Regions from separate parts of the Streptomyces sp. NPDC058985 genome, predicted to be linked through region 1. Evidence: riboswitches for the same ligand, from Rfam matches in the RefSeq annotation. Region 1 holds a riboswitch; each other region holds the start of a gene.

Region 1 (10,020 bases):
GAACGGCGCGGTCAGTTCGGTGAGCCAGCGCGGGTCGGCGACCACGTCGTCGTCGGTGAAGGCGACCACCTCGCCCCGGACCACCGCGAGGCCCCGGTTGTGCGCGACGGCGAGTCCGGGGACCGGCTCGCACACGTACCGCACCCGCTCGCCGTACTTCCGCTCGACCAGTTCCCTGGTCTCACCGGTCACGGGCGCGTTGTCGACCACGACGATCTCGAAGTCCGGGTGGTCCTGGGCGAGCAGCGAGTCGAGGGCGCGGGCGAGCTGGTCCGCGCGTTCCCGGGTGGCGACCACGACACTGGCGGACGGGGGCGCGGGCCACGGCTCGGGCGGCGCTTCCCGGGGCAGCTCCCGCGCGAGCCCGGCCAGCACCCGCGTGGGGTCCGCACCCTCGGGGACCTGCCCGAGCAGCGTGCCCACGGGCAGGCCCGCACGTCTGACCAGCACGAACACCGCGCCGGACGACACCGGCGGACTCCCCGGGCCCGGTCGCAGCACCGCCGCCGCCTCCTCCGCCGCGTCGGTGCCGTCGCCGAGATCCAGCTCGGCGACCTGCACCGCCCCGATGCGCAGGAAGTCGTCGATCTCCCGTCGTGTCTCCCGCAATGTCTCCTGCCGCGCACGCCGCACACCGGTCATGCGTCCACCCCCTCGTGGTTGACCTCGTCAGGACCTGCGCAGCCGGGCCGCGCCCCTCAACGTCCGTACCGCGAGCGACGCCAGTCGCGGCCGGTCGCGCACGAAGCCGTGCGCGCGGCGGGCCGGTTCGCGGCCGAGCCAGTGCAGGGCGGCGCCCGCCCCCGGGCGCGTCGCCGCCCCCTCGTACACCGGCAGTTCCCCGGTCTTCAGCGAGTCCTTGTACTCCGCCGGGCCCCGCCCCATGTCCAGCAGGCCTATGCCCGCGGCGGCCGCGGCCTCCGCCATCCGCAGGTGCAGGACGAGGCCCGGCGAGTACTTGGCGAAGTCCGGGTCGTACGCCGGGAACCAGCACGCCAGGACCGTCGCCGAACGCAGCCCGAAGTGGGCGGCGACCGGCCGGCCGCCCGCGTAGAGCACGGACAGGGTGCCCGTGCACTCCGGCGCGCGCGTCCGGGCGAGCCGGCCGACGAGCCGGCTGATCCACTCCTGCGCGAACCGGTCCCGGCGTCCCATCCTGCGGTACTGCGCCGACTTCCACTCCATGAGCGTGCGCAGCGCGGCCGGCTCACGCTCGTCGAAGACGAAGCGCACGTCGCCGGCCTGGCGGCCCAGCCTGCGCTCCTTGGCGAGCGTGGTCTTCAGGAACTTCGGCGACTGGGTACGCAGGACGTTCTCGTACGCCTCGTAGCCCTTCTCCACGTCGATGACGTAGGCGGTGTGCTCCTCGGCGGCGTACGGCACGAACAGCCCCTGCTCGGCCTCCAGGTTGTCGAAGGCGAGGCTCGACAGGGAGCAGGCCCGCAGCAGTGCGCGGGGATCCGGGGCGAGGCCCTGGCGCAGCACCGCGCCCTGGCAGTCCGACACCCCCAGCCCGATCGCCCGGCCCTGGCCGAGCGGCCCGCGTTCGTGCGGCAGGAATCCGGCCGCCTCACCGCCGTCGTACAGCACCGCCACCCGCGCCCGCGGCCGTACCCGGCCCACGGCGTCGGTGAACTCCGGTTCCATGAACGGGTTGCGCGGCGCCGTCGACTTGGCGCGTATCTCCCGCCAGTGCTCCCGTTCCCCCTCGCCCAGCTCCTGTGGTCTGAGCACACGTACGCGTCCGCTGTTCAACCCGACCCCCCGATCAAGTCCCCCCTGGACAACAGGAAGGTACCCCGGGGGCCGCCCCGGGGGTAGGTAGCAGACCATGTTGTTGCCAACTGGTGCACAGGCCCTTAACCGGCTTTAGCCGATGATGTGCCAGGTTTCGGACATGAAGCGGGTGAGTTCGTGCGTCGTCGTGCGCGTTCGAACGTACTCACCGCGTCCTCGTTCGGAACCGGTCGCGGGTGAGTCGGACCGGTGTCGCGTCCGTATTCTCTGATCATGGACCGCACCGCATACTCACTCGTCGCCACCGATCTCGACGGCACGCTGCTCCGCGGCGACGACACCGTCTCCGAACGGTCGCTGGCCGCGCTGGCACGGGTGGCCCGGGCGGGTGCGCGGCATCTGGTGGTGACGGGACGCCCGGCACCCCGGGTGCGGCCCCTGCTCGACCGCCTCGGGTGCACGGGGCTCGCGGTGTGCGGGCAGGGCGCGCAGGTGTACGACGCCGGCGCGCACCGGATGCTGTGGTCGGTGACCCTGGACCGGGAGCTGGCGGAGACCGCGCTCGGCAAGATCGAGGCCGAGGTGGGCCAGGTGCACGCAGCGGTCGACCAGGACGGCGTCGACGGCCTGACCCTCATCGAGCCCGGGTACCTGATGCCCCACCCCACGCTGCCCGCGGTGCGGGTGGAGCGGCGCGACCAGCTGTGGCGCACCCCGATCAGCAAGGTGCTGCTGCGCCACCCGGACCTGAGCGACGACGAGTTGGCGTCGACCGCGCGCGCGGTGGTGGGATCCCTCGCGACGGTCACCATGTCGGGGCCCGGCACGGTGGAGCTGCAGCCGTGCGGCATCACCAAGGCGACCGGCCTGGCGCTGGCCGCCGAGCGCCTGGGGGTGGGCCGGCGGCACACGATCGCCTTCGGCGACATGCCCAACGACATCCCGATGTTCGACTGGGCGGCGCACGGCGTCGCCATGGCCGGTGCCCACCCCGAACTCAAGGCGGTGGCCGACGAGGTCACGACGACGAACGAGGACGACGGCGTGGCCGTCGTCCTCGAACGGGTCTTCTGAACGTCCCGGTGCGGCTCAGTACGCGCCGAAGACGTTGTCCATCGAGCCGTACCGGTCGGCCGCGTAGTTGCAGGCGGCGGTGATGTTGGCGACCGGGTCGTACGGGTCCCAGGAGGTGCCCTCGACGTGGTACGCCTGGAAGGTCGGGTCGATCACCTGGAGCAGGCCCTTGGACGGGGTGCCGTTGATGGCGTTGATGTCCCAGTTGTTGATGGCGAGCGGGTTGCCGGACGACTCCCGCATGATGTTGCGGTGAATGCCCTCGTACGAGCCGGGGATGCCGTGCTGCGCCATGACGTCGAGCGACTCGCGGATCCAGCCGTCGAGGTTGTCCGGGTACGTGGTCGCCGCCGTGGCGGCCGTCTTGGTGGCGGCCGGGGTGGCCGCGGACGCGCCGGTGGCGCCGATGAGCGGCAGGGCGAGCACCGCGACACCGGTGCCGGCCACGGCGAGCTTGCGGGCGATGCGGGTGGTCCGGGCGTGACGGTTCTGACCGTTGGCAGACATCTGTGTCCCTCTCCTGACGCCTGCGAGGTGAGCTGTCGGGTTCGGGCGGGGAGGTGCCCGGCCGCGCCCTGACGGGTACGGCTTCACCCCGAGCCGCTCCGGTGGTGACCGGTGCGGCGACTTACCTGGGTCCCCCGCTCCTGCCGGCGAGTGAGTTGAGTGGATGACTGTGTGTGCGGGCGATGGCAGGATTCGGCGTCCGCCCGACAGGCCGGGAACGTATGCGAGAGCACATGTCCGAAACAAGTGCAGGAATCACCCAACGTCCTGTTGACCTTGGTCTGAGACGTTTGAGGCTCTTGATCCTTTGCGGTTGCCAAGCTTCAACTGGCTTGCGGCGCAAAGGGAGGGCACAGGTTGCGGCGGGGTTGCCCGAGGGTGCTCCGGAGTGAGCCAACTCACGGGCCTCAATAAGCGCGGCAAAACGGGCATTAGTCCCAACTCTGCCTCAACCGGCCCCCGATGGGGAGCGCTTCGCTCGTCCGGTGTTTCCGTGTGCCGGACGGGCATCCGGACGGCATCCGTACGAGGGAGGGGGCGGGATAGTGAAATCGGCCAATATCTGCTCATATCGACCGATCAAAAACATACCGCTCATGATCCGATACCGACCGGCCTGTAACGGTGGGCGCTAGCGGTGATCGAAAGGTGACCGGATACGCTGACTCGAGTGGTGGCAGCGACCTATCGACAAACCAGGTAATCGCCAGTAGACACCAGCAGACAGGAGACCCCTCGTGACCGTCGTCGGGCCGTTCGGGCTGAGCGTGCGGGACCAGGCTCTGGAAGCCGATGTCCAGGCCGGATTGGTCGCGGTCGAGGAAGGGTTGCTTGAGGCAACCAAAAGCGAGGTGCCCTTCATCACGGAGGCCGCCCAGCACCTGGTGCGGGCCGGCGGCAAGCGGTTCCGGCCGCTCCTCGTGATGCTCTCGGCCCAGTTCGGCGACCCCTACGCCCCCGGGATCGTGCCCTCGGCCGTGGTGGTGGAGCTGACCCACCTGGCCACGCTGTACCACGACGACGTGATGGACGAGGCCGCCGTACGGCGCGGGGTCGCCAGCGCCAATGTCCGCTGGGAGAACTCGGTCGCGGTCCTGACCGGCGACTTCCTGTTCGCCCGCGCCTCCCAGATCCTCGCCGACCTCGGGCCCGAGGCGGTCCGCGTGCAGGCCCTCGCGTTCGAGCGGCTGGTCACCGGCCAGATCCTGGAGACGGCCGGCCCGCAGGACGGCCGGGACCCCGTCGACCACTACCTGGACGTGCTGGGCGGCAAGACCGGCTCGCTGGTGGCCGTCTCCTGCCGGTTCGGCGCGATGATGTCGGGCGCCGACGAGAGGGTGGTGGACGTACTGACCCAGTACGGCGAGCGGCTCGGCGTCGCCTTCCAGCTCGCGGACGACGTCCTGGACATCGCCTCCGACTCCCACGAGTCGGGCAAGACGCCCGGCACGGACCTGCGCGAGGGCATCCCCACCCTGCCGGTGCTCCGGCTGCGCGAGCGCGCGGCCCGGCTGGGCCTCGCCGAGGACATCGCCCTGAGCGAGCTGCTCGACTCCGACCTGAGCGACGACGCCCGGCACGCCGAGGCGCTGCGCCTGCTGCGCGCCCACCCCGCCCTGGAGCACGCCCGGCGGGACACCGTCCGCTACGCCAAGGAAGCCCGCGCGGCCCTGGCTCCGCTGCGGGAGTGCGAGGCGAAGGCCGCGCTGGTGGAACTGTGCGACGCCGTGGTCCACCGGGCCGGCTGAACCCCGCCCCGCCCCGCCCGTGCGCCGCGCCACGGGCGGGTGCCCTCCGTCGGCGGGCGGCGCGCCCGTCCCCTACGGGGCGGGGGAGGAACCGCCCTCCGGTGTCATCCCGCAGGAGTACGTGGAGTTGAGCCCGCGGTCTGACGATTGCGCTCCGGTGATTTGGTCAGATGGACACCACGGAAACACCAATCCTCACCGATTCGGGTGAGAATGGCGGCTCACGGGTGAACTCAAGCGTGGAACTCACGGGTGAACGAGTGCGAGGTCGCGAGACAGCCGCCGCCGACGACGGAGGTAGGGCACAGATGGCACCGATCGATTCCGACGACAACACGACCCCCGGGGCGGGCGAGGAGCTGAGCGCCCGACGGCGCAAGGCCGCGCGGTACGTCGTCCCGGTCGCGGTGATGGGAGTGGCGGCCGCGACGATCGGGCTGGTCCCCGCTCTCGCCGACTCCGGCGACCCCGACCTGCCGAAGGTCACGGCGGAGGAACTCGTCCAGAAGATCGCCGAGTCGGACGTCCAGCAGCTCTCCGGCACGGTCCGGATCAGCACCGACCTGGGCCTGCCGGACCTCGGCGGCCTGGAGAGCGGCCTGATGTCCGGAATGTCCGGCGGTCCGGGCGGGGACGGGAAGGACGGCGGCTCGTCCGCCGACCCCTCGGCCAAGCTCACCCAGCTGGTCTCCGGCTCCCACACCCTGCGCGTCGCGGCCGACGGCCCCGACCGGCAGAAGGTGTCCCTGCTGGAGGACGCCGCCGAGTACAGCCTCATCCACGACGGCAAGGACGTCTGGGGCTACGACAGCAAGTCCAACGAGGTCTACCACTCCACGTCCGACGGCGCGGAGCGGCCGGAGAAGGACGTGCCGGCCACCCCGAAGGACTTCGCCGACCAGGCGCTCGAGTCGATCGACGACACCACGTCCGTGAAGGTCGCCGGTACCGCCCAGGTGGCCGGCCGCGACGCGTACCGGCTCGTCGTCGAGCCCAGGCAGAAGGGTTCCACGGTCGGTGCGATCACCGTCGCCGTGGACGCCGAGACCGGCACCCCGCTGAAGTTCACGCTGACCCCGGCGAGCGGCGGCGCCGCCGTCGTGGACGCGGGCTTCACCAAGGTCAGCTTCGCGAAGCCGGACGCGTCGACGTTCGACTTCACCCCGCCCAAGGGCGCGAAGGTCACCGAGGCCGACGAGAAGGCGGCCAAGGCCCCGGAGCACGGGCGCAAGGCCGAGGGCGACCTCGCCAAGGAGCTGGACGGCCTGAAGGTCGTCGGCGAGGGCTGGAACTCGATCGCCGCGTTCGACACCGGCGGCCAGGGCCTGCCCACGGGCGCCGCGGGCGGCGGCGACCTCGGCGGCTTCCTCGGCTCCCTCGGCGACCAGGTCAAGGGCGACTTCGGCTCGGGCACGGTCTTCAAGACCCGCCTGGTCAACGCTCTGATCACCGAGGACGGCAAGATCTACGCCGGTGCGGTCACCAAGGACGCGCTGGTGAAGGCCGCGAACGCCGCGAAGTAACGGAGCAGAGGCGCAGGGCAGAGGCGCAGGGCAGGGGTACAGGAGAGGAAGCCGATGGCCGAACCGTCCGTCACGGAGCCGAAGCCGGAGCCACGACTGGAGCGGGCGGACGACGCCGTCATCTCCACCCGCGGGCTCACCAAGCGCTACCGCGGCGGACAGCTCGCCGTCGACGGTCTCGACCTGACCGTCCCGGCGGGCAGCGTCTTCGGCTTCCTCGGACCCAACGGTTCCGGCAAGACCACCACCATCCGCATGCTGATGGGCCTGATCGAACCGACCTCGGGCAGCGCCCGGGTCCTCGGCCGGCCCATGCCGCGCGCGGCCCGCACCGTACTGCCCAGGGTCGGCGCCCTCATCGAGGGCCCGGCCCTGTACGGCTTCCTCTCCGGCCGCGACAACCTGCTGCGCTACGACGCCGCCGACCCGACCGCCGACCCGCGCACCCGGCGCGAGCGCGTCGCGGCGGCGCTGGACCGGGTGGGCCTGGCGGCAGCCTCCGGCAAGAAGGCGAAGGCGTACTCGCTCGGCATGAAGCAGCGGCTCGGCCTCGCCGCCGCCCTGCTCCAGCCGCGCCGCCTGCTGGTCCTGGACGAGCCGACCAACGGGCTCGACCCCCAGGGCATGCGCGAGATCCGCGCGCTGGTCCGCGAACTCGCCTCCGACGGCACCACCGTCTTCCTCTCCTCCCACCTGCTGGACGAGATCGAGCAGGTCTGCACGCACGCCGCCGTGATGGCCCAGGGACGCCTGATCACCCAGGGCGCCGTCGCCGACCTGTCGGCCGGGGCGCGCGGCCGGCTGGTGGTGACCACGCCGGACGGGGGCGACGCGGCCCGGGTGCTGAAGGAGCAGGGCGCCGGGGACGTGGTCGTCGCCGAGGACCGGGTGACGGCCGAGCCCCCGGACCGCGACCTGGCCGAGGTCAACGCGGCCCTGGTCGCGGCCCACGTCCGGGTCCGCGGCTTCGCACTGGAACGGGCCTCCCTGGAGGACGCGTTCGTGGCCCTGACCGGAGAGGGATTCGATGTCGCGGGCTGAGGCGGGGAACGAGCCGGTCGCGCGGGCGGAGACGCCGGGCGCGGGCCCGGGTGCGGGTGCCGGTGCCGGTGCCGGGACGGGCCCGGGTGCGGGCGTGGATGCGGTGCGCACGCCGAGCCCGCTGTGGTCCCTCGGGCTGCTGCGCAGCGAACTGCTGATCATCTTCCGGCGCTGGCGCACCCTCGCCCTGCTGGGAGTCCTGGCCGCCGTGCCGGTCCTGGTGGGCATCGCGGTGAAGATCGAGACCAGCGACGGGTCGTCGTCGCTCGGTGGCGGCGGTGGTGGCGGCGAGGGCCCGGCCTTCATCTCGCAGATCAGCAACAACGGCCTGTTCCTGGTCTTCACCGCGCTCGCCGCGACCCTCCCGTTCTTCCTGCCGATGGCTGTCGGCGTCGTCGCGGGTGACGCGATCGCCGGCGAGTCGAGCGCGGGCACGCTGCGCTACCTGCTGGTCGCCCCGGCGGGGCGCACCCGGCTGCTGCTCACCAAGTACGCCACGGTGATCGCCTTCTGCCTCGCCGCCACCCTGGTGGTCGCGGTCTCGGCGCTCGCGGTCGGGGCGCTGCTCTTCCCGCTGGGCGACCTGGTCACCATCTCCGGCACCCGGATCGGCTACGCCGAGGGCCTGGGGCGCGCCCTGCTGATCGCCCTGGTGGTGGCCGCCTCACTCGTCGGCGTCGCGGCCCTCGGCCTGTTCGTCTCGACCCTGACGGGCAGCGGCATCGCGGCGATGGCGACCACCGTCGGGCTGCTGATCACGGTCCAGATCCTCGACCAGATCCCCCAGCTGCACGCGCTCCAGCCGTACTTCTTCTCGCACTACTGGCTGTCCTTCGCCGACCTGATGCGCGAACCGGTGTACTGGGACGACCTGGTGAAGAACCTGGGCCTCCAGGCCCTCTACGCGGTGGTCTTCGGCTCGGCGGCATGGGCGCGGTTCACGGCGAAGGACATCACCGCGTAGGCATTCCGTCCGCGGTCCTCAGACGGCGGCCGTCTCCTTGTCGTACGGGAAGCGGGCGAGCGGCGCCTCACCCGCGAAGAAGGTCTTGGCGCGGCTCAGCGCGTCCGTGTCCCGCAGTACGTCACCGGGCCGGCTGCCGTTGCCGAGCAGTACTCCGCCGAAGCGCATGCCCATGTAGGCCGCGGAGTTGCTGAGGGTGCCGGCCAGCGGGTCGGCGACCTCCAGTTCCCGGTGCGCCAGGGCGGTGACGCCCCACAGGGTGCGGCCGGCCAGGGTCGCCTTGAAGTCGAGGCCGGGCGTGCGCAGCCAGCCCGACCAGTGGTCGAGGTAGCGCTTGACCGGCGTGGACACCGAGTACCAGTACAGCGGCGACGCGATCACGAGGTCGGTCGCGGCGAGCGTGGCGTCGAGCAGCAGACCCGCGTTGCCCTCGGTGGGGCGCGTGTGGTCGCTGTCGTGCCGCAGGTCCTCGAACTCGGGCAACGGGTGCCGGGCCAGGTCGATCCAGCGCTGCTCGACGTCCGCGGGGAGCTGTTCGGCGGCCCGGCGGGCGAGCAGCTCGGTGTTGCCGTCGGGGCGGCTGCTGCCCAGTAGGAAGAGAAAGCGGCGTGTCATGGTGTCCCCTGGAGTGATCGGCGGAGAGTGAATACCAGCACATGCATTATATGCGTACGCATTCAATTGTCCATGCGTACGCATCTGTCTGGCGGCGTCCAGGGATGCCGTAGGGGTGCCGACCGGGCTCAGCGCACCCGCCGCGTACGGCGGACCAGTGACTCCGTCCCCCGGGGTGGGCCCTTGTGCGCCCCGTCCAGGCGCCAGGCAGGGACCCAGGGGACGCGGTGGACGTCCACGGCCGACTCGAGCAGCCGCACCCGCTGGGCGAGCGGCCGGGGAAGCCGTCCGGGTGCGTCCGCGACGAGGACGACGGAGTCGAGCCCGACCCCCGTGGGCGCCCGTCCGAGCCGGAACTCCTCCACGGCCCGGCCGACGGCCGTGAGACCGGCCGCGTGCGTACGGGCCACCAGCAGCACCGACGACGGGTCGCCGGGGCCGGGCCAGCCCCGCCCGCAGTCCTGCCCGCCGAACACCCCGGCGAGCGTCGTCACCCCGGCACCTCCGTGAACGCCGATCCAGGAGAAGCCCGGCGCCTCGGCGGGGGAGGGGTTACGTGGCATTTCGGGGGCGGTCGGGCCCCGGTGGGGCGGCTCGGGCGCCGCCGCCGGTCCGCGGATCCATATCTCCGGTCCCTGTCGCATGCCTGACCGCCTGCCCGCTTGCCCCCCGGATCACGCACCCCGCCCACCGGCCTCGCGCCGACCCGCCGATACACGCGTGACCTCCTGGAACGAGCCTGTGACACCCCGGTGACGTGAGAACCGCGAGCGAGCGGAGAGACTCGACAGCAGGTGCAGGACTGGCATGA
Region 2 (10,020 bases), 210 kb from region 1:
GGCGAAAGAGAAGTTGGTGAACGACCGTCACCCGTCGGGGACCATGACCACCCCGGCTCCGGCTTCCGACGCCGCGTCGGCGCATTACGCGTCGTACGGCACAGGGGAGGCCCAGTACGGCGACCTCACCACGTACGGCGGCTACGACACCACTGGTTTTCCGACCAACGGCCCCGCCCCCGCGGCCTTCGACGCGGACCCCCTCTTCGGCAACATGCCCGGCCACGCCACGGGCACCTACGACACGACGGGCTCGTACGGCACCACGGGCACCTACGACACCACCCAGTGGCCCGACGGCGGCGGGCAGCAGCACTACGACGCGTACGCCGCCCAGCACCACACCGGTTACGACTCCGGGCCCTACGACGCGACCGCGTGGACGGCCGGTTACCAGGAGCCCGCCGGTGCGCAGCCTCAGGCCACGGGCGCCGAGGCCACCGGGCAGTGGGACACCGGCGCCTGGACCCAGCCGGATCCGTCCGGCACCCCGGCCGACGGGACCCAGCAGTGGGACTGGGGCACGCAGACCTTCGAGACCGGCAGCTTCGAGACCGGCGCCTACACCACCGGCACCCTGGACACCGGCGCCTTCCGGACCGCCGCCTTCGACGAGACCGCCGGCTTCGAGACGGCCACCTTCGAGGCGACGGCTTTCGAGACGGCCACCTTCGAAGCCAACGCCTTCGCCACCGGCACGTTCGACACCGGCGCCTACGACGCCACCCAGTGGAACTCCGACGGCACCACCGCGCACCCGGCGGAGCCCGCGGCAGCGCAGGACGCCACCCCGGACATCCTGTCCGCCGGGGACGAACCGGCCCCGCACGAGGGCGAGTCGGCCGCCACCGGCGAACTCCCCACCGTGACCGCACTCCTGGACGGCCAGGAGGAGGTCACCCCGGCCCCGCACATCCCGGCCGCGCGCGGCGCCTCCCGGGCCGGGGCGCGTTCCCGGCGCCGCCAGCCCGCCAAGCGCTCCGCGCTGCTGACCATCGCCGTGCCGTCGGCCTGCGTGATGAGCGTCGCCGGTATCGCGGCCGCCTCCGTCGGCAGCCTCACCGGCGACGAGGGCACGGAGACCACGGCGGCGGCCGCGGACCCGGGCGAGCAGCAGGCCGCGCCGGTGAAGCCGTCCACAGCCAACAACAAGCTGGACACCCAGCTCACCAGCCTCGCCGCCGGAGCCGACGACTTCGCCGACCGGGCCAGCCGGACGCAGGAGCGCATCGACCTCAAGGCCGAGCAGGCCGCCGAGAAGAAGCGCGCGGCGGAGGAGGCGGCCCGCAAGGAGCGGCTGCGCCCCAAGTTCGCCCTCCCGGTGGCCCAGCACGGCCTCAGCGCGTACTACGGGCAGGCCGGCATCAACTGGATGTCCGTGCACAGCGGCATCGACTTCCCCGTGTCGTACGGGACGACGGTGATGGCCGCGACCGACGGCACCGTCCGGACGCAGTACAACAGCGCGTACGGCAACATGATGATCGTGACGGCGAAGGACGGCACGGAGACGTGGTACTGCCACCTCTCCAGTTACCAGGTTCCCTCGGGTACGACCGTCAAAGCCGGTGACGCCATCGCGTTCTCCGGCAACTCGGGCAACTCCACCGGCCCGCACCTGCACTTCGAGGTGCGTCCCTCGGGCGGTTCGGCGATCGACCCGCTCTCGTGGCTGCGCAGCCACGGCCTCAACCCGCAGTAACGGCGCGGCGTCTCAGCCGTCGGCCCGCCCCCGGGGTGTGCGCCGCCCGGCCGCGGACCCGAGCCGCAGCCCGGGCCCCGCGCGGCCGGTCCCGGCACCGTCAGAGCTTCTCCACCGGCGCGTACCGCAGCAGCAGGCGCTTCGGCTTGGTGTCGCCGAAGTCGATGGTCGCCTCGGCGTTGGACCCGGTGCCCTTGACCCCGACGACCGTCCCGAGCCCGAACTGGTCGTGCGTGACGCGGTCGCCGACCGCCAGGGACACCGTCGGCTGCTCCGCGCCGGCGGACCGGCGGGTGGCGAAGCCGGACGCGCCCGACGCCGAGGAACGGGAACGGGACGACGACAGCGAGGCCGCCACTCCCGAAACCGGCGCGGACGGAGCCGGTCCGTTCGCACCGGTGCGCTTCCACTCCAGGTGGGGGGCCGGGATCTCCTCCAGGAAGCGCGAGGGCGGGTTGTAGGAGGGCTGGCCCCAGGCGCTGCGCAGGGTGGACCGGGTCAGGTAGAGCCGCTCGCGGGCGCGGGTGATGCCGACGTACGCCAGCCGTCGCTCCTCCTCCAGCTCCTTGGCCTGGCCGAGGGCGCGCATGTGCGGGAAGACGCCGTCCTCCATGCCGGTGAGGAAGACGACCGGGAACTCCAGGCCCTTGGCGGTGTGCAGGGTCATCAGGGTGACGACGCCGTCGCCGTCCTCCTCGTCCGGGATCTGGTCGGAGTCGGCGACCAGGGCGACCTTCTCCAGGAAGTCGGCGAGGGTGCCGGCCTCCTCGCCCTCGGCGCGCTCCTGTTCGAACTCCAGGGCGACGGCCGCGAGTTCCTGGAGGTTCTCGATGCGGGTCTCGTCCTGGGGGTCGGTGGAGGCCTGCAACTCGGCGAGGTAGCCGGTGCGTTCGAGGATGGCCTCCAGGACGGTGGCCGGTCCGGCGCCGGACTCGACGATGGTGCGCAGGTCCTCCATGAGCGTGTTGAACCGCTTGACGGCGTTGGCGGAGCGCGCCGCCATGCCGTACGCCTCGTCGACGCGCTTGAGCGCCTGCGGGAAGCTGATCTTCTCCCGCTGCGACAGGGCGTCGATCATCGCCTCGGCCCGGTCGCCGATGCCGCGCTTGGGGACGTTGAGGATCCGGCGCAGCGGCACCGAGTCCTCGGGGTTGGCCAGCACCCGCAGATAGGCCAGGACGTCCCGGACCTCCTTGCGCTCGTAGAAGCGGACGCCGCCGACGACCTTGTAGGGCAGCCCGGTGCGGATGAAGACCTCTTCGAAGACACGGGACTGCGCGTTGGTGCGGTAGAAGACGGCGACGTCGCCGGCCTTGGCCTCGCCCGCGTCCGTGAGGCGGTCTATCTCGTCGGCGACGAACTGGGCCTCGTCGTGCTCGGTGTCGGCGACGTACCCGGTGATCTGGGCGCCGGCGCCCTGGTTGGTCCACAGGTTCTTGGGCCGGCGGGACTCATTGCGCTCGATGACCGCGTTGGCGGCGGTGAGGATGGTCTGAGTGGAGCGGTAGTTCTGCTCCAGGAGGATCGTCGTCGCGTTCGGGTAGTCCTCCTCGAACTGGAGGATGTTGCGGATGGTGGCGCCGCGGAAGGCGTAGATCGACTGGTCGGCGTCGCCCACCACGCACAGCTCGGCGGGCGGGACCTCGGCCTCCGGCGGCACGTCGACGGGGTGCTCCGACGCCCCGCCGACCAGCTCGCGCACCAGGGCGTACTGGGCGTGGTTGGTGTCCTGGTACTCGTCGACCATGACGTGCCTGAAGCGGCGGCGGTAGTGCTCGGCGACGTCCGGGAAGGCGCGGAGCAGATTGACCGTCGTCATGATCAGGTCGTCGAAGTCGAGGGCGTTGGCCTCGCGCAGCCGCGACTGGTACATGGCGTACGCCTGGGCGAGGGTCTTCTCGAAGCCGTCGGCGGCCTGGGCGGCGAAGTCCTCCTCGTCGATCAGCTCGTTCTTCAGGTTGCTGATCTTGGCGCTGAAGGACTTGGGCGGGAAGCGCTTGGGGTCCAGGTCGAGGTCGCGGCAGACCAGCGCCATGAGCCGCTTGGAGTCGGCGGCGTCGTAGATCGAGAAGGACGAGGTGAAGCCGAGCTTCTTCGACTCGCGGCGCAGGATGCGGACGCAGGCGCTGTGGAAGGTCATCACCCACATCGCGTTGGCGCGCGGGCCGACGAGCTGCTCGACGCGCTCCTTCATCTCGCCGGCGGCCTTGTTGGTGAAGGTGATCGCGAGGATCTGGCCCGGGTGGACGCCGCGCTCGGCCAGCAGGTGGGCGATGCGGTGGGTGAGCACGCGGGTCTTGCCGGAGCCGGCGCCGGCCACGATGAGCAGCGGGGAGCCGGAGTGCACCACGGCGGCGCGCTGGTTGTCGTTCAGCCCGTCCAGGAGGGCGGCCGGGTCCAGGGCGGGGCGCGGGGCGCCGTCCCGGTAGTACCGGTCGCGCTCCGGGGGCGCGTCGAACTTCCCGCCGAACAGGTCGTGCGGGACCGGCTCCGGTCCGTGACCGTCCTCGGGCGGCGGCGGGGGTTCCTCCTCATGACCCCGGGGGGTCTGGAGGCTCGCCAGGAAGCTGTCGTCAAAGAGGCTGCTCATCGCTCTCCGAGTCTAGGGCGCCCCACCGACAACCCGGCGCCACCCCGGAAAATGGCCGGGACACCTCACACCGGTACGCCCTGCGACGTGCCGGGATACGAAGAGTGACACCCGTCGCCGAGGTAACGAAAATGTATCGGGCATATCACCCACCAACCTTCACAGCGGCCACACGAGTTGGCTACGGTGCGGGCAGGCCGAACGACCCCCTCCGGCGAACCTCGCCGGGCCGCGCGGCCTCCGCCGAGTCCGACGTGCCCGCCACGGCGCCCGGAGCCGGGGACCCAACCGAGAACTTGGGGTGAATCGGCCGTACCGCCTCCCGCGAGGACGGTCCGCCGTAGGGCAACCCTTCCGTGCCGCCCGAACCCGACAGCTAACCCGGTAGGCGGAGCACTTGGAAGGAGCGCCTCCTTGGCGTCGCACCGCAAGTCGCGCCCCACCGGTTCACGCGTCGCGGGCATACGGACCCCGGCCCTCGCCACGGCGGCCCTGACCTCCGTCGCCCTGCTGTCCCAGACGGCGAACGCCACGCCGTCGGACGACGACAGGCCGAGCCTCGAAGAGGTCGAGAAGAAGGTCGACGACCTCTACCGCCAGGCGGGGTCGGCCACCGAGAAGTACAACGCGGCCAAGGAGAAGACCGCCAAGCAGCGCAAGAAGGTCGACACCCTCCTCGACGACGTCGCCCAGCGCACCCAGAAGCTCAACGACGCGCGCGAGGAACTGGGTTCCTTCGCCTCCGCGCAGTACCGCACGGGCACGGCGGTCCCGGAGACGGCGACCTTCCTGCTCGCGGACTCGCCGCAGGAGTACTTCGACCAGAACCAGCTGATGGGCCGGCTCACCGGCCGCCAGAAGACCGCGGTCGACGACTACGTCACGCAGCAGTCCGAGACGATGAAGAAGCGCCGGGAGGCCGCCGAGAGCCTGGAGACGCTCACCGGCTCGCAGAAGGACCTGAAGACGGCCAAGTCGACCGTCCAGAAGAAGCTCGCCACCGCCCGTGAACTGCTCTCGAAGCTGACCGCCGAGGAGAAGGCCCGGCTCGCGGCGATCGAGAAGAAGAAGCAGGAGGAGGCCGCCCGCAAGGCCGCGGAGCTGGCCGAGCAGCAGGCCCGGCAGCAGGCCGAGGAGCGCGAGCGGCGGGAGGAGGCCGCACGGCAGGAGAGCGGCGGTGGCACCTCCTCCGGTTCCTCGGAGTCCGGCGGCAGCGGCTCGTCGGGCTCCTCGACGCCGGACTCGTCGTACGGCACCAAGGCCGAGAAGGCGCTCGGCTTCGCCCGCGCCCAGATCGGCAAGCCGTACGTCTGGGGCGCCACCGGCCCCGGCTCCTACGACTGCTCCGGCCTCACCCAGGCCGCCTGGAAGGCCGCGGGGGTGACACTGCCGCGCGTCACGTACGACCAGGTCAACGCCGGAACGACCGTCCCCGTCTCCCAGGCACAACCCGGTGACCTGGTCTTCTTCTACGACGACCTCAGCCACGTCGGCCTCTACATCGGCAACGGCATGATGATCCACGCCCCGAAGCCGGGCGCGTACGTCCGCGAGGAGTCGATCTACTACGACGGCGAGTCGTCGATCCACAGCGTGGTGCGACCCGCCTGACCGGCGCGGCTCTCTAGCATCGGGAGCATGTCGTCAGGTACGTCACCAGGCACGTCGTCAGGCACTCTCCCCTTCCCCCTGCGCGCCTGGTGGGCGCAGCGTCCACCGGCGGCCGGGGCCGCGGTGATGGCGACCGGCATCCTGTCGGTCGCCCTGCATCTGACGGGACACGAGGTCCTGTCCCGCATCGCGCTGTTCCTGGCCAGCGCCGCCTGGCTGACCCTGGCGGCGAACTTCGTCTACCTGCTGCTGGTCGAACGCCCGCAGTGGCTGACGCGGGCGGGGACACCGGGCGCGCTCACCGCGGTCGCCGCGACCACCGTGCTCGGCACCCGGTTCGCGCTGCACGGCTGGACGCCCCTGGCCGCCGCGCTGCTGGCACTGGCGGCGCTCCTGTGGCCGGTGCTGATCCTCTTGGTCGTGCGGCACTGGGGGCGCAGGATGCCGGGGGCGGTGTTCCTGGGGTGCGTGGCCACGGAGGGGCTGGCGGTGCTCGGCGCCACGCTCTCCGCGGTCACCTCGACACCCTGGCTGGCGCACGCGGCGCTGGTGCCGTTCTGGCTGGGGATCGTGCTCTACCTGATCGCGCTGTTCCGCTTCGATCTGCGGCAGGTGGCGCTGGGCTCCGGTGACCACTGGGTGGCCGGCGGCGCGCTCGCCATCTCGGCCCTCGCCGGCGCCAAACTGATCGCGGCGGCCGGGACCGGCATGTACCTGTGGAACTCCGACGACAGCGCCGTGCTGCACGACGTGACCGTCTTCCTGCTCACCCTCGACCTCGCCTGGTACGTCGTCCTGCTGGTCGCCGAGTTCGTCTGGCCGCGGCTCCGCTACGACGTGCGGCGCTGGTCGACGGCCTTCCCGCTCGGCATGACGGCGGCGGCGACGCTCTCCGTGGCCGCCGCGATCGACCTCGCGTGGCTGGACACACCCGGCCAGGTCCTGCTGTGGATCGCGGTGGCCGGGTGGCTGGCGGTCGCGGCGGGAGCGGTCGCCCAGGCCCGGGCCGGGGCCCGGTCTGCGGGCGCGGGTGCCTCCGCCGTCACGTCCACAGCACCGCGATGAAGATGTTCGCGACGGTCAGCAGGCCCACGAGGCCGAACAGCGGCTTGTCGACCTTCTCGTCGTCGCGCTTCACGTAGACCAGGCCGAGGATCACGATCAGCAGGGCGAGCTTCACCCCGATCTTGAGGTTGTCCACGGACTGGTCGTCGGCCTGGTTGAGGCCGACCAGGGCGACACCGGTGACCAGCATCGTCAGCGCGCCGTGCAGCATCGCGGGGATGAAGCGGGCCGTGCCCCGGCCCATCGCCTTCATCTGGGTCAGGAAGCCGCCGAGGAGCGCGGCGATGCCGATGATGTGCAGACCGACGAAGAGGTGGATGAGTACGTCCATGAGGCCGGAGCCTAATGAGCGGCCCGACACGGTCCGCCACCGGCCCGGCCACGGGCGGGACGACCCGGCGCATATATGCGTCCCATAACAGCTCAGGTCCCTCAACCGCCCCCGATCGGCCGGCTCGGTCATCACCCCGCGTGAAGACGACGGCCGCCGGACGGGCACGCGGTCAGATGCGTACGCGGGCCGATCCGGTACCGCCACTTCCGCGCATCCCGTCACCGGACCGTTACCGACGCGCCTAGCGTCCTCCTCCAGGCAGCCGGAGCGGACCGGAGCCGACCCGGCACGGCCGGAGTCGAGTCGTACGGAAGACGGAAGGACGTGGATCGCAGGTGGGAACCCACCGCAGGCCGCGACAGCGCGTGACGGGCGGCGGCAGGGCCCGTACGGCGGCCACCATCACCCTCGCGGGCGCGGCCACCGCGACGGGCCTGGGCGGGACCGGTCACGCCGACCCGCAGCCGACGGCGGCCCAGGTCAGGGCCGAGGTCGACAAGCTGTACCAGCAGGCGGAGGTCGCGACCGAGAAGTACAACGGCGCCAAGGAGAAAGCGGACGCCGCCGAACAGCGCCTGGAGAAACTGCGGGACCAGGCCGCCCGCAAGGAGGACCGGCTGAACTCGGCCCGGGAGGCGCTGGGGTCGGTCGCCGCGGCGCAGTACCGCAGCGGCGGCCTCGACCCGGCCGTGCAGCTCATGCTCTCCGCCGACCCCGACCGGTATCTCGACGGCGCCGCCTTCGTCGAACGCGCGGGCAGCCGGCAGACGGCCGCCGTGGGCCGGGTGCGCAAGGAGCTGCGGGACATCGAGCGCCTGCGCGGCGCCGCCCGCGTCGAGCTGACCTCGCTGACGTCACGCCGGGCCGAACTGAAGCGTCACCGCGAGACCGTCACCGGCAAGCTGGAGACGGCCCGCCGCCTGCTGTCCCGGCTGACGGCCGAGGAACGCGCCGGCCTCGCCGACGGCACCGGCGACCGGGCCTCCCGCTCCGCCTCGGCGCCCCGGACCGGCCTGCCTGCCTCGGCCCAGGCCCCCAACTCCCGTGCCGCGGCGGCCGTCGCCTACGCCTACCAGAAGCTCGGCAGCCCCTACGTCTGGGGCGCGACCGGCCCGAACGCCTTCGACTGCTCGGGCCTCACCCAGGCCGCGTACCGCGCCGCGGGGGTGTCCCTGCCCCGCACGACCTACGCCCAGATCGACACGGGCCGCCGGGTCTCACGGTCCGAACTCCTCCCCGGCGACCTGGTCTTCTTCTACTCCGGCATCAGCCACGTCGGCATCTACGTCGGCAAGGGCCAGATGATCCACGCCCCGAACCCGTCGGCGCCGGTCCGGGTGGCACCCGTGGACCAGATGCCGTTCGCGGGGGCTACGCGGGTGGCGTAGCGCCGGTACGCGCGTGCGCGACGAAGGCACCCCAGGCGGCTCCGGCAACGGCAAACCGGGGGCTGCCGGGGCCGAGCTTGGAGTCCCGGACGTGGATGGTGTGGGGGCAGGGGGCGACTTCGAGGCAGTTACTGCCCTCGCTGTCGCTGTAGCTGGACTTACGCCAGTCGAGGGCTACTTCGAGGCAGTTGCCGCCCTGGCTGTCGCTGTAGCTCGACTTGAACCAGGTCAAGCGTTCAGTCATCGCTCCTCCGCCACCCTTCTGATGAACGTGGCCGACTCTTCCACACTGAGACAGTGCATGCGGATCATCGCATGGGCTTGTGTAAGGGCGCTCACCTTTGCGGGGCTGCTCTGCAGAACGCTGACCTCGGGTGCCTCGATGTACCCATAGTGCTCATGCTCGGGTGTCTCCAGTAGCACGATGCTGCCGTTCAGCGCGACGCCGCTACAGCGGCCGAACGGCAAGACCTGAACCGACACGTTGCGGAGCGCACCCACCTCCAAGATATGACGCAACTGCTCACCCATTACATGGATCCCGCCAACCTCGGTACGCAATGCGGCCTCGTAGATCACGAACCCGTACATCACACCGACTTTGCGGCGAAGTCCTTCGGCCCTACGGAGCCTGGCTGCCACTCGCTCGCCAACCGTCTCGTCGTCCAATGGCGGCGAACTGTCACCGATCAGCGCATGCGCGTAAGCCTCCGTCTGCAACAGTCCCGGAATGAGCAACGGCTCGTAACAGGCGAAACTGATGGCCTCCGCCTCGATGGCCATGAACTCCTGCGACCGCGCAGGAAACGGCTCCGGCTTCAAATACTCCTGCGCAGCAACCAGCTTCCCACCCGCCCCGCACACCTGATCCGCGATCTGCAACAGCCGCAGTGTGGGCCGACGGCGGCCGTTCTCCATGGACTTGACGTACTCGTAGTCGTAGCCGGCCTCCTTGGCCAGCGCCTCCCGGCCGACACCCGCGTCGGTACGCCACATCTTGATCTGGCTGCCGCAGTACCGCCATGCGATCGGCGGCTGGGAGTTCACCTCGGTCGACACGCACACCTCCGCCGGAACCACGCCGGGTACAACCACGCGCTGTACCCGGGCCGTTACTCCTGAGGCTACGCGCGAACCGGGACGGTGATCTCGCCAACCGCGAAACACCGACGCAAGGGATGAACCGCACATGCCGCTGCCCACGACGGCCCCGAAGGACATCGAATGGCGGCTGCCCCGTCACGCGCGCAGCGTGAGCAGGGCCCGCGCCCTGCTCCGCGAACAGGCGGCCTCGTGGGAGCTGCCGCAAGACGTGACGGACACGGCGGAA
Region 3 (10,020 bases), on a different contig from region 1:
AGTGTTCGACTGCGATGTGCTGGTGATCGGCGGCGGCATCGTCGGCCTGTCGACGGCGTACGCCATCACGCGCGCCGCCCCGGGCACCCGGGTCACGGTGCTGGAGAAGGAACCGGGCCCCGCCCGGCACCAGACGGGCCGCAACAGCGGCGTCATCCACAGCGGGGTCTACTACCGCCCGGGCTCGCTGAAGGCGCGCTACGCGGTGCGGGGCGCCGCCGAGATGGTCAAGTTCTGCGCCGAGTACGGCATCGACCACGCCGTCACCGGCAAGCTGATCGTCGCCACCGACCGCGCCGAGCTGCCCCGCCTGCACGCCCTCGTCCAGCGCGGCCGGGAGAACGGCATTCCGGTACGCGAGCTGGGCGCCGCCCAGATCCAGGAGTACGAGCCCGAGGTCAGGGGCCTCGCCGCCATACACGTCGGCACCACCGGCATCTGCGACTACGTCGCCGTGGCCCGGCAGCTGGCCCAGGCCTCCGGCGCACAGCTGCGCTACGGCGCCGAGGTGCGGCACATCGACCGCCGCCCCGGCCTCGGCGTCGCCGTCCGCACCCGCTCCGGCGAGGTGCTCCGCGCCCGCGTCCTGGTCAACTGCGGCGGGCTGCACTGCGACGAGATCGCCCGCCTGACCGGCGACGACCCGGGGATGCGCATCGTGCCGTTCCGGGGCGAGTACTACGAGCTGGCCCGTCCCGAGCTGGTGCGGGGACTGGTGTACCCGGTGCCCGACCCGGCGTTCCCGTTCCTCGGGGTCCACCTCACCCGCGGCATCGACGGCGGCGTGCACCTCGGGCCGAACGCGGTGCCGGCGCTGGCCCGCGAGGGGTACGGCTGGGGTGTCGTCCGCCCCCGCGAGCTGGCCGCGACGCTGGCCTGGCCCGGCTCCTGGCACATCGCGCGGCGGCACTGGAGGTACGGCACCGGGGAGCTGCGCCGGTCCCTGTCCAAGGCGGCCTTCACCACCGCCGTGCGCAGACTGCTGCCGTCCGTGACGGAGAGCGACCTGGTCGCGGCGCCGGCCGGCGTGCGGGCCCAGGCGGTGCTGGCCGACGGGACGCTGGTGGACGACTTCCTGATCAAGGAGGGCCCCCACGCGGTGCACGTCCTGAACGCGCCGTCGCCCGCGGCCACCGCGGCCCTGCCGATCGGGCGGGAGGTGGGCCGCAGGGCACTGACCCTGCTGGGAGGCTCGTGAGCCCGGCACGGGCGGGCCGTAAAATTGGGGGCACTGTGTCTGATTTCCCCAGCGCGCCCAGCGCCCCCGACGCCCACCAGCCGGCCGCCACCCACACCGGCGCCTCCCTGAGGCACACCCGCGCCAAGGGGGAGCCGCGCTTCCCGGACGGGCCGAAGGCCGATCCCGCCGGATCGCACTTCGAGCGGCGGATCCGCAGTTTCCAGCCCCGGCGCAGCCGCGTGACGGCCGGCCAGGCGGACGCGCTGCAAAGGCTGTGGCCCCTATGGGGACTGGACATCGACGGGCAGCGCGACCTCGACCTCGGCGAGCTGTTCGGCGACGCGCACCCGGTCGTCCTGGAGATCGGCTTCGGGATGGGCGAGGCCACCGCGCAGATGGCCGAGGCCGACCCCGGCACCAACATCCTCGCCGTGGACGTGCACACCCCGGGCCAGGGCAACCTCCTCGGTCTCGCCGAGCGGAACGGCCTGTCCAACATCCGGGTGGCCAACGGCGACGCGATCATCCTGCTCCGCGAGATGCTCGCCCCCGGCTCGCTCGCCGGACTGCGCGTCTACTTCCCCGACCCGTGGCCGAAGAAGCGGCACCACAAGCGCCGCCTGATCCAGGAGGAGTTCCTGACCCTGGCCGCGGCCCGGCTCGCGCCGGGCGCCTTCGTGCACTGCGCCACCGACTGGGAGCCGTACGCCGAGCAGATGCTCGACGAGCTGACCGCGCACCCCGACTTCGAGAACACCGCCCCGGACGGCGGTTTCGCGCCGCGTCCCGCGCACCGGCCGCTGACCCGTTTCGAGGGCCAGGGACTGGACAAGGGACATGTGGTGAACGACCTGCTCTTCCGCCGCGTACAGCTCCGCGATCCCCACGAGGAGCAGTCCCCCACCGGTTAGGGTCCATGCCGTGGCCAGTCCCCCGTGTCCGACGCGTCAGCCCACGTTCCCGCGTACGCATCCGCACTGGTGGCAGCGGTCCTGGGTGCGGTACGGCGCACTGATCACGCTGCTCGCGCTCTCCGGCCTGGTGATCCTGGCCCTGGTCCGCGAACAGACCGGCACGCGGGGTTTCCTGGTCGGGCTCGGCCTCGCGGTGCTGCCCGTGCCGCTGCTCGTGGCCGCCTTCCGCTGGCTGGACCGGGTCGACCCCGGCCCCTGGCGCAACCTGCTGTTCTGCTTCTCCTGGGGCGCCTGCGCGGCGGCGCTGATAGCGATCGTCGCCAACAGCTTCGCGACCAGATGGATAGCGACCGCCACCGCCGACCCGGCGAGCGCGGACACCCTGGGCGCCACGGTGATAGCACCGGTCGTCGAGGAGTCCGCCAAGGCCGCCGCGGTCCTCCTGGTCTTCCTGTTCCGCAGGCGTGACTTCACCGGCATCGTCGACGGAGTGGTGATCGCCGGGGTCACCGCCACCGGCTTCGCCTTCACCGAGAACATCCTGTACCTCGGCACCGCGTTCGGCACCGACCAGCTCACCGGCGGCAGCGGCATCGCCTCCGTCACCGCGGCGACCTTCTTCGTCCGCGTCGTGATGTCCCCGTTCGCACACCCGCTCTTCACGGTGCTCACCGGCATCGGCTTCGGCATCGCCGCGCTCTCCGCGGGCCGCCACCGCCTGCGCCGCGCTCTGCTCCCGCTGTCCGGCCTGCTGCTCGCGATGGGCGTGCACGCGCTGTGGAACGGCTCGGCCGCGTTCGGCGCGTACGGCTTCTACGCCGTGTACGCGGCGTTCATGGTGCCGGCCTTCGGCCTGCTGACCTGGCTGGTGATCTGGACCCGGCAGCGCGAACTGGGCACCGTACGGGCCGAGCTGCCCGCATATGTCCTGGCCGGGTGGCTGACGCCCGTGGAACCGCAGGCGCTCGGCTCGATGCGGGCCCGCCGCGTCGCCCGGCGGCACGCCCGGCTCCACGGCGGGAAGGAGGCGGCACGCGCGGTGGCCCAGTACGAGGCGTACGCGACCTCGCTGGCGTTCCTGCGGCAGCGCGGCCGCCGGGGCCGGGCGGGGGCCGACTACGCCGTGCGGGAGCGGGAGATGCTGGACGCCCTGTGGCACCGCCGCGGCGCGGCCCGCCCGGCCCTCGACCACGCGGCCCGCTCCACGGCACCGCCCGTACCCCGGCCCGCGCCGCCCTGGGCCCACCCGTACGGGTGGCCGTACGGCCCGTACGGCGGCGGCCCTCCGGCACCGCACCCGGCCCAGACGCCGTACGCGACCCAGACACCGCACCCGGCCCAGGCTCCGTACGCGACCCAGATGCCGTACCCATCCCAGACGCCGCACCCGGCCCAGGTGCCGTACGTCCCGTACGCCCACCCGTACGCACCGCCGGGTCCCCACCCCCACCGCCCCTAGGCGGGCCCCGGCGGCGTCCCGCTCAGGCCGACGCCCGCGTCAGCCGCGCGACCTCGTCGTCCGTCAGGCTCAGCTCCGCCACGCCCAGCAGCGCGGGCAGCTGCTCCACCGTGCGCGCGGACGCGATCGGCGCGGCCACCGTCGGCTGAGCCGCGAGCCAGGCGAGGGCGACTGTGGCGACGGGGGCGTCGTGGGCCTCGGCGATCTCGTCCAGGGCGGCGAGCACCCGCCGGCCGCGCTCGGTCTCCAGGTGCTTGGCGGCACCGCCCGCACGCGGGCTGTCGACGCTCGCGCCGGGCCGGTACTTGCCGGTGAGGAAGCCGGCCGCGAGGGCGTAGTACGGCACGGCGGCCAGTCCCGACCGCTCGGCGAGGTCACGCAGCCCGCCCTCGTAGGTGTCGCGCGAGACCAGGTTGTAGTGCGGCTGGAGGGCGACGTACCGGGCGAGGCCCTCGCGGTCGGAGAACTCCAGGGAGGCCGCGAGCCGCTCGGCGGAGATGTTGGAGGCGGCGATGTGCCGCACCTTGCCCGCCTTCACCAGCTCGTCCAGCGCGCCGATGATCTCCTCGACCGGCACCTCGGGCTTGTCGAAGTGCGTGTAGTAGAGGTCGATGTGATCGGTGCCCAGGCGGCGCAGCGAGGCGTCGGCCGCCGCCTTGATGTTCGCGGCGGACAGGCCCGGGTACTCGGGGTGCTGGCTGACCTTGGTGGCGAGGACGACGTCGTCACGGTTGCCGCGGGCCGCGAACCACTGGCCGAGGACGGTCTCGGACTCGCCGCCGCTGTTGCCGTCGACCCAGGCGGAGTACGAGTCGGCGGTGTCCACGAAGTTGCCGCCGGCCGCCGTGTAGGCGTCCAGGACGGCGAAGGACCGGTCCCGGTCGGCGGTCCAGCCGAAGACGTTGCCGCCGAGGGCGAGGGGGAAGACCTCCAGGTCGGAGGAGCCGAGCTTGCGCAGAGAAGTCATGTAGGGCGTCAACGAACGCACCGGATCAGGTCATTCCGGCACAGACGCAAAAACCCCGCAAACCGGCAGCCCTGACGTCGGGGGGTTGCCGTCAGGACCGCCGGGGACCAGCGGGGTAGCGGAGGGGCCGGTGGCTCAGGGGGTGAGGCCCTTGCTCTGCAGCCAGGCCATCGGGTCGATGCCGGAGCCGCCGCCGGGGTGGACCTCCATGTGGAGGTGGGCGCCGGTGACGTTGCCGGTGGCGCCGACGCGGCCGATGACGTCACCGGTGGTGACCTCCTGGCCGACGCTGACGCTGATCGAGGACTGGTGGGCGTACCAGATCTCGGTGCCGTCATCCAGGGTGAGCACGGTCTTGTAGCCGTACGACCCGTCCCAGCCCGCCGACGTGATGGTGCCGCTGTGCACGGCCTTGAGCAGCGTGCCCGTGGGTGCGGCGAAGTCGAGGCCGGTGTGGTGGCCGGAGGACCAGTAGGCGCCGGCCTGACCGAAGGTCGAGGAGATCGTGTACGAGGAGGTCGGCAGCGTGAACTGCTTGGCCAGCTTGGCGAGGCGCTCGGCCTCGGCCTTCTTCGCGGCCTCCTCCTCCGCCTTCTTCTTGGCGGCGGCGGCCTTGGCCTCGGCCTCCTTCTCCGCCTTGGCGGCGGCTTCCGCGGCCTTCTTCTCGGCGGCCGCGGCGGCCGCGGCTGCGGCCTTGGTCTCGACCTGGGCCTGCTGCTGCTCGGCCTGCGCCATGATCCGGGCCCGCAGGGACTCGCCCGCGCCGGCCGTGTCGGTGCCCTCCGCGGTGTCGGCGGCGGTGGTCACGCCGATGCCGCTGAGCGGGGTGCTGGAACCCTCCGGCTGCGGCTCCTCGTCGGAGATGAGCGAGCCGACGTTGGGCAGGTCCGGCATGGAGATCGACACCGGCGGCTTGCCGGTCTGCGCGCTGGCCATACCGCCCGCGCCGACGGCGGCTATGACACCGACGCCGAGGACGGTGGAGCTGCGGGCGAGTCCGCCACGCTGCTTGGCGACGCGGTGCCGGCCGCGTACGGGGCGGATGGAGTCCTCGGTGGGATTCCACTCCTCCCAAGGGCCCTCTTCGGCGCGGTTGTTCTCGTAGCCGAAGGTGTCGGAGTCGTACCGGTTCGGCACGAACGGGGCCTCGGGGGCAGGCCGGTTGGACGCCACGTGGGCGTACTCCTTTCCTTCCTTTCGCCTACCGGGTTAGCTGACGGGTTCGGAGCAGGAAGGTCTCCTACGGGCGCATGCAGCCGTGTTGCCACGGCGTCAAACGCCCGATTCACCCCAATGTGGTGGTTCCCCGGTTCCCTTGCGGGATTCGGCGCGTGCGCACGGAGCCGCCTTCTGTGACGGCTGGGACGACCGCGCTGCGTTATCGAACGTTAATAGACCCGGGGCCCGGATTCCAAGCTGTTCCTCTTGATCATTAACGAGAACGGGCGGGACGTACCCCTCACGGTCGGTGAAAACCGGGCGAGTTGACCGCGGCTCGGTATTCCCTTTCACAGCACCTTTTTCTGATGGTGCGTCAGTTGTTATGCGGAGGGAGGCCACCCCGTCACGGCTCGTGACAATGATCATGGTCGCCGCGCCGTGGCCGCCGTACGGCGAGCAGCGCCATGTCGTCCGCCATCCCGCCCCCGGAGTGGCGGCGCACGTCGCGGGCGAGGGTGTCGAGCAGCTTCGCCGGGTGGCGGAAGACGCGACCGGCCAGCCGCGCGTACGGATCGTAGAACTCCCCCCGCTCGTCCCGGGCTTCCGACAGCCCGTCGGTGTACAGCAGCAGCGTGGCCCCACCGGGGAAGGCCGTCTCCTCCGCGCGGTCGGGCCACACACCCAGCTCGCCCATGCCCAGCGGCAGCGCCGCCTCCCGGGCGGGCAGCGGTCCCACGGTGCCGTCGCCGTGGAGCAGCAGGGGCGGCGGATGGCCGCGGTTGACGATGCGTACGGTCCCGGTGCCGTGCGGGAGTTCGGCGAGGACGGCGGTGGTGAAACCCTCGAAGGCGTCCAGCCCGTCGCGCCGGGTGCCCTCGCGGGCCAGCGCCCGCTCCAGGCGCTGCGCCACCGCCTCCAGCGTCGCCTCCTGCTCGGCGGCCTCCCGGAAGGCGCCGATCACCACGGCGACGGCGGCCACCGCTCCCATGCCCTTGCCCCGCACGTCCCCCACGATGAGCCGGACGCCGCGCGCGCTGTCCTGCACCGCGTACAGGTCACCGCCGATGAAGGCCCCGGCCTGCGCGGCCTCGTAGCAGGCGGCGATCTCGAAGCCGGCGATCCGCTCGGCCGGCTCGGGCAGGACGGCGCGCTGGGCGGCCTCGGCGATCTCCCGGGCGATGGCGAGGCGCTCGTCGGTACGGCGGACGAAGGCGTTGACGAAGACGGCGAGCGCGGCGACCGTCGCGATGGTGATCAGCTCGGTGAGGGAGTCGACGTAGTGGATGACGCCCTTGCCGATCTGCAGCCCGACCACCGAGGCGACCACGGCGACCCCGGTGAGCGCGGTGCCCCGCCGGGAGTAGATCGGGGCGGCGACCAGCGGCGCGGCGGTGTAGAGGGGACCGGCGGTGAAGTAGCGCGGCGTGAAGATGTCGTACAGGACGGCGACGACGATCAGCAGTACGGGGAGCGAGCGCGCGAGGGCCCGGCCGTAGGACGTGCGCCACGGCCGCGGCTGCCCGACGGGCGGCACGGGCGCCGGCTCGTCGCCGAGGCCCGGGTCGGGCACGGGATCGCCGGGGAGCCGGCCGCCGGCCCTGGCGTACGCTCCCTCGTCCTCCACATCACCTGCCCGCACCACTGGTCTCCCGCCGCCCCCTGTCCGCGCCGCTTGCCGTGCCGTACTCCAGGTTTCCCGCGACGGGGGTGGGCGGCGAGCGGTGAGGGCCGGGCGGGTGAACGCAGCGGGGAGCGCACCGAGGGCCGGAACCCTTTCGGATTCCGGCCCTCGGCCTTCAGTAGCGGGGACAGGATTTGAACCTGCGACCTCTGGGTTATGAGCCCAGCGAGCTACCGAGCTGCTCCACCCCGCGTCGTTGTGTTCACCACTGTACGTCATCCCGGGGGCCGAATGCACATCGGTATCCCTCTATCCCGCCAGGTGGCGGTTGGGCGCCTTCGCCCGCCCTTCGTACTCCGGCAGTACGACGACGGCGGCGCCCCCGGCGGCGAGCACCTCACCGCCGTCCGCCCCGGGCACGAAGGTGTCCGGCTCCCGCCAGGCCGTGACCACCCGACGCACCCCGGCGTCGAGGATCAGCCGGGCACAGGGCGCGGGCCGCGAGGCGCGGTGCGCACAGGGCTCCAGGCTGCTGTACACGGTCGCCCCCGCGAGCCGCGGATCGGAGCGGTCGGCCTTGGCGAGCGCGGCCTCCTCGGCGTGCACGACGGCGTCGCCGCCCTCCCGCGAGTACCCCCGAGCCAGCTCGCTCCCGTCGGCGGCGACCACGACCGCCCCCACGCTGAACGCCGTCCGGGACGGCGGGCACAGCTCCGCCAGCTCGCAGGCGAGCGCCAGCCAGTGCCGGTCGGCGGCGCTCACGCGGTCGCCGGTACCGGGTGCGGTCGGCAGGTACCGCATCAGCACGACGTCCTCGATCCGCCGCGACTCCACCAGCCGCAGCCGCCCGCCCTGGTAGGCGCCGGGCCCGAAGAGCCGGGGCGCGGCCGGGTCGCCGACGAGCAGGGGCGCGAGGACGAGGTGCAGCTCGTCGGCGAGTTCCTGCTGGAGCAGTTGGGTGTGGACGGTCCCGCCCCCCTCCACCATGAGCCGCCGCACCCCGCGCCGGTCGCCCAGGTACTCGAGCACCGCCCGCCAGTGGAGCGAGTCGCCGAGCGGGACGACGACATCGCCGGCGATCCCCAGCGCCCGGGCCCGCCCTGCCCCCTCGTCCGTGGTCACCAGCACCTTCTCCCCACCGGTGTGCCAGAACCGCGCCGCCGGGTCCAGCTCACCGCTGCCGCTGACGGTGACCTTGAGCGGGTACTCGGCCTTCCCGGCCCTGGTCCGGGCGGCCCGCCGCTCGGCGGAGTTCACCAGCAGCCGCGGATTGTCGGCCCGGATCGTCCCGGCCCCGACCAGGATCGCGTCGACCGACGCCCGCACCTCGTCGACCCGGTCGAAGTCGGCGGGGGACGACAGCAGCAGGCGCTCGGGCCCGGTGTCGTCCAGGTAGCCGTCGAGGGAGACGGCGGCGGAGAGGAGGACGTGGGGCAGGGGCATCTCGGGCGCTCCAGTGGGGCGTGTGGACCGGCTGGCCGACCATGAAGGTACTTCGGGCCGGTGGGACGGTCGAACCGCACCGGCTCCGGCGGGCCCCGGCTCCCGGGGATGGCGTCGCCGTGACGCGGGAGCAACCGTTCTCGGACCGGCGCGGTCGGTCCGACGACGGACGGGGCTCACGCCGCCCCGGGGCTCGTGGCCGCCGGCCCGGCGAGAGGCCGGCGCCGGGTACTACAGCGGAACGTCGATCCGACCGGCGAAGGCGTCGATGTCGTCGAGGGCGCTGAGGACCCGGCGGGGGTCCGGGGCCGCGACGACGACCACCACGTCGCAGTCAGCCTCCTCGACCCGCCAGGCATAGCGCACACCCGCGACGATCGTGCGATCCTCCTCCGTCGTCCGCGTGTGGCGCAGGGAACGCAGGCCGGTGCCGAGCCGCTCGGTGGTGAAGTCCTCGACCACCGGCTTCTCCACCAGGTGTGTGTCCTCCGTGGCGACCAGTGCCCGCAGGGTCTCCCCGCGGTCGCCGTCCGCCTCGACGGCGGCCACGAACACGGGCAGGGGCATCAGGCGCGGGTCCGGCAGGTGGAGGTACACGTCGAAGCCGGGGTGGCTGCCCGGGAGCTGCTCGGCGCAGGCTTGCAGGGTGGCGGCCAGGCCCTTGAGGTCCTTGCGGGTCGGTTCGAGGTCGCTGTCCCCCCACCACGCCTCGGACATGTGACGGGCCCACTGCTTGGGTCCTTTCCAGGGGGTCGTCTCCCACGCGTCCGGGAGCTTCATCCACAGGTCGGTGTCGTAGTCCACATGCGGCCAGCTCACGCGCGGCTCCATCGGAAGGTGGTCGTCATCGCGTCGAAGGGTTCCACGAAGAGTCGGCGGTCGCGTCCCCGGGGGCGCCCGTGCCGAGAGCGGAGAAGACGATGCCGATGCCGGAGACGAAGATCGCCGCGAACGGCGAGGGCCGTGGCGACGTGCGGTCAGCCCCAGTCGCCGTTGACCCATGCGAGCAGGCGGGCGCGCTTCTTGTAGGAGCACGGGGCGTGGCCGGTGCCGGACGCGGCGTATGTTTCGGGGCCTCCCCGCAGGTCGTACCCGTAGTCGCTGGGGCCGTACTCGCCGTCGCGGTAGCCGTCCATGTCGTCGGCCCAGTCGAGGATGCCGAAGTCGAGGTCGAGGTTTCCGAGGTACCGGCCGGGGTCGGCGGGTTCCACCTGTGCGAGACGGGCGTCCGCCCCGGCGGAGGGCCGGTCTTCGAGGCAGCCGTCGGAGCGCACG

The links. Region 1 has a riboswitch for cyclic di-AMP ahead of ACFW01_RS01300 (transglycosylase SLT domain-containing protein). Riboswitches for the same ligand answer to the same signal wherever they lie in the genome.
Region 2: another riboswitch for cyclic di-AMP. It lies ahead of ACFW01_RS00250 (C40 family peptidase); the one in region 1 lies ahead of ACFW01_RS01300 (transglycosylase SLT domain-containing protein).
Region 3: another riboswitch for cyclic di-AMP. It lies ahead of ACFW01_RS34035 (M23 family metallopeptidase); the one in region 1 lies ahead of ACFW01_RS01300 (transglycosylase SLT domain-containing protein).

What each region holds. Positions count from the first base shown of each region.
Region 1 is NZ_JBHYJX010000001.1:264,068-274,087, reverse strand. Features, by position in the region: gene ACFW01_RS01315 (glycosyltransferase) at 1-642, opposite strand, end outside; gene ACFW01_RS01310 (GNAT family N-acetyltransferase) at 670-1,734, opposite strand; gene ACFW01_RS01305 (HAD family hydrolase) at 2,011-2,811, shown strand; gene ACFW01_RS01300 (transglycosylase SLT domain-containing protein) at 2,827-3,318, opposite strand; cyclic di-AMP (ydaO/yuaA leader) riboswitch at 3,322-3,477, opposite strand; gene ACFW01_RS01295 (polyprenyl synthetase family protein) at 4,056-5,066, shown strand; gene ACFW01_RS01290 (outer membrane lipoprotein carrier protein LolA) at 5,375-6,589, shown strand; gene ACFW01_RS01285 (ABC transporter ATP-binding protein) at 6,644-7,630, shown strand; gene ACFW01_RS01280 (ABC transporter permease) at 7,617-8,594, shown strand; gene ACFW01_RS01275 (NAD(P)H-dependent oxidoreductase) at 8,613-9,209, opposite strand; gene ACFW01_RS01270 (DUF6668 family protein) at 9,338-9,853, opposite strand.
Region 2 is NZ_JBHYJX010000001.1:54,607-64,626, forward strand. Features, by position in the region: gene ACFW01_RS00240 (M23 family metallopeptidase) at 17-1,702, shown strand; gene pcrA (DNA helicase PcrA) at 1,803-4,292, opposite strand; cyclic di-AMP (ydaO/yuaA leader) riboswitch at 4,524-4,698, shown strand; gene ACFW01_RS00250 (C40 family peptidase) at 4,707-5,903, shown strand; gene ACFW01_RS00255 (tellurite resistance/C4-dicarboxylate transporter family protein) at 5,931-6,968, shown strand; gene ACFW01_RS00260 (hypothetical protein) at 6,946-7,299, opposite strand; gene ACFW01_RS00265 (NlpC/P60 family protein) at 7,638-8,690, shown strand; gene ACFW01_RS00270 (DUF397 domain-containing protein) at 8,674-8,934, opposite strand; gene ACFW01_RS00275 (helix-turn-helix transcriptional regulator) at 8,931-9,749, opposite strand; gene ACFW01_RS00280 (ATP-binding protein) at 9,880-10,020, shown strand, end outside.
Region 3 is NZ_JBHYJX010000058.1:17,067-27,086, forward strand. Features, by position in the region: gene lhgO (L-2-hydroxyglutarate oxidase) at 1-1,198, shown strand, start outside; gene trmB (tRNA (guanosine(46)-N7)-methyltransferase TrmB) at 1,234-2,091, shown strand; gene ACFW01_RS34025 (PrsW family glutamic-type intramembrane protease) at 2,102-3,553, shown strand; gene ACFW01_RS34030 (aldo/keto reductase) at 3,576-4,520, opposite strand; gene ACFW01_RS34035 (M23 family metallopeptidase) at 4,656-5,693, opposite strand; cyclic di-AMP (ydaO/yuaA leader) riboswitch at 5,705-5,860, opposite strand; gene ACFW01_RS34040 (PP2C family protein-serine/threonine phosphatase) at 6,085-7,305, opposite strand; tRNA gene ACFW01_RS34045 (tRNA-Met) at 7,482-7,555, opposite strand; gene ACFW01_RS34050 (dihydrofolate reductase family protein) at 7,612-8,745, opposite strand; gene ACFW01_RS34055 (hypothetical protein) at 8,977-9,564, opposite strand; gene ACFW01_RS34060 (hypothetical protein) at 9,723-10,020, opposite strand, start outside.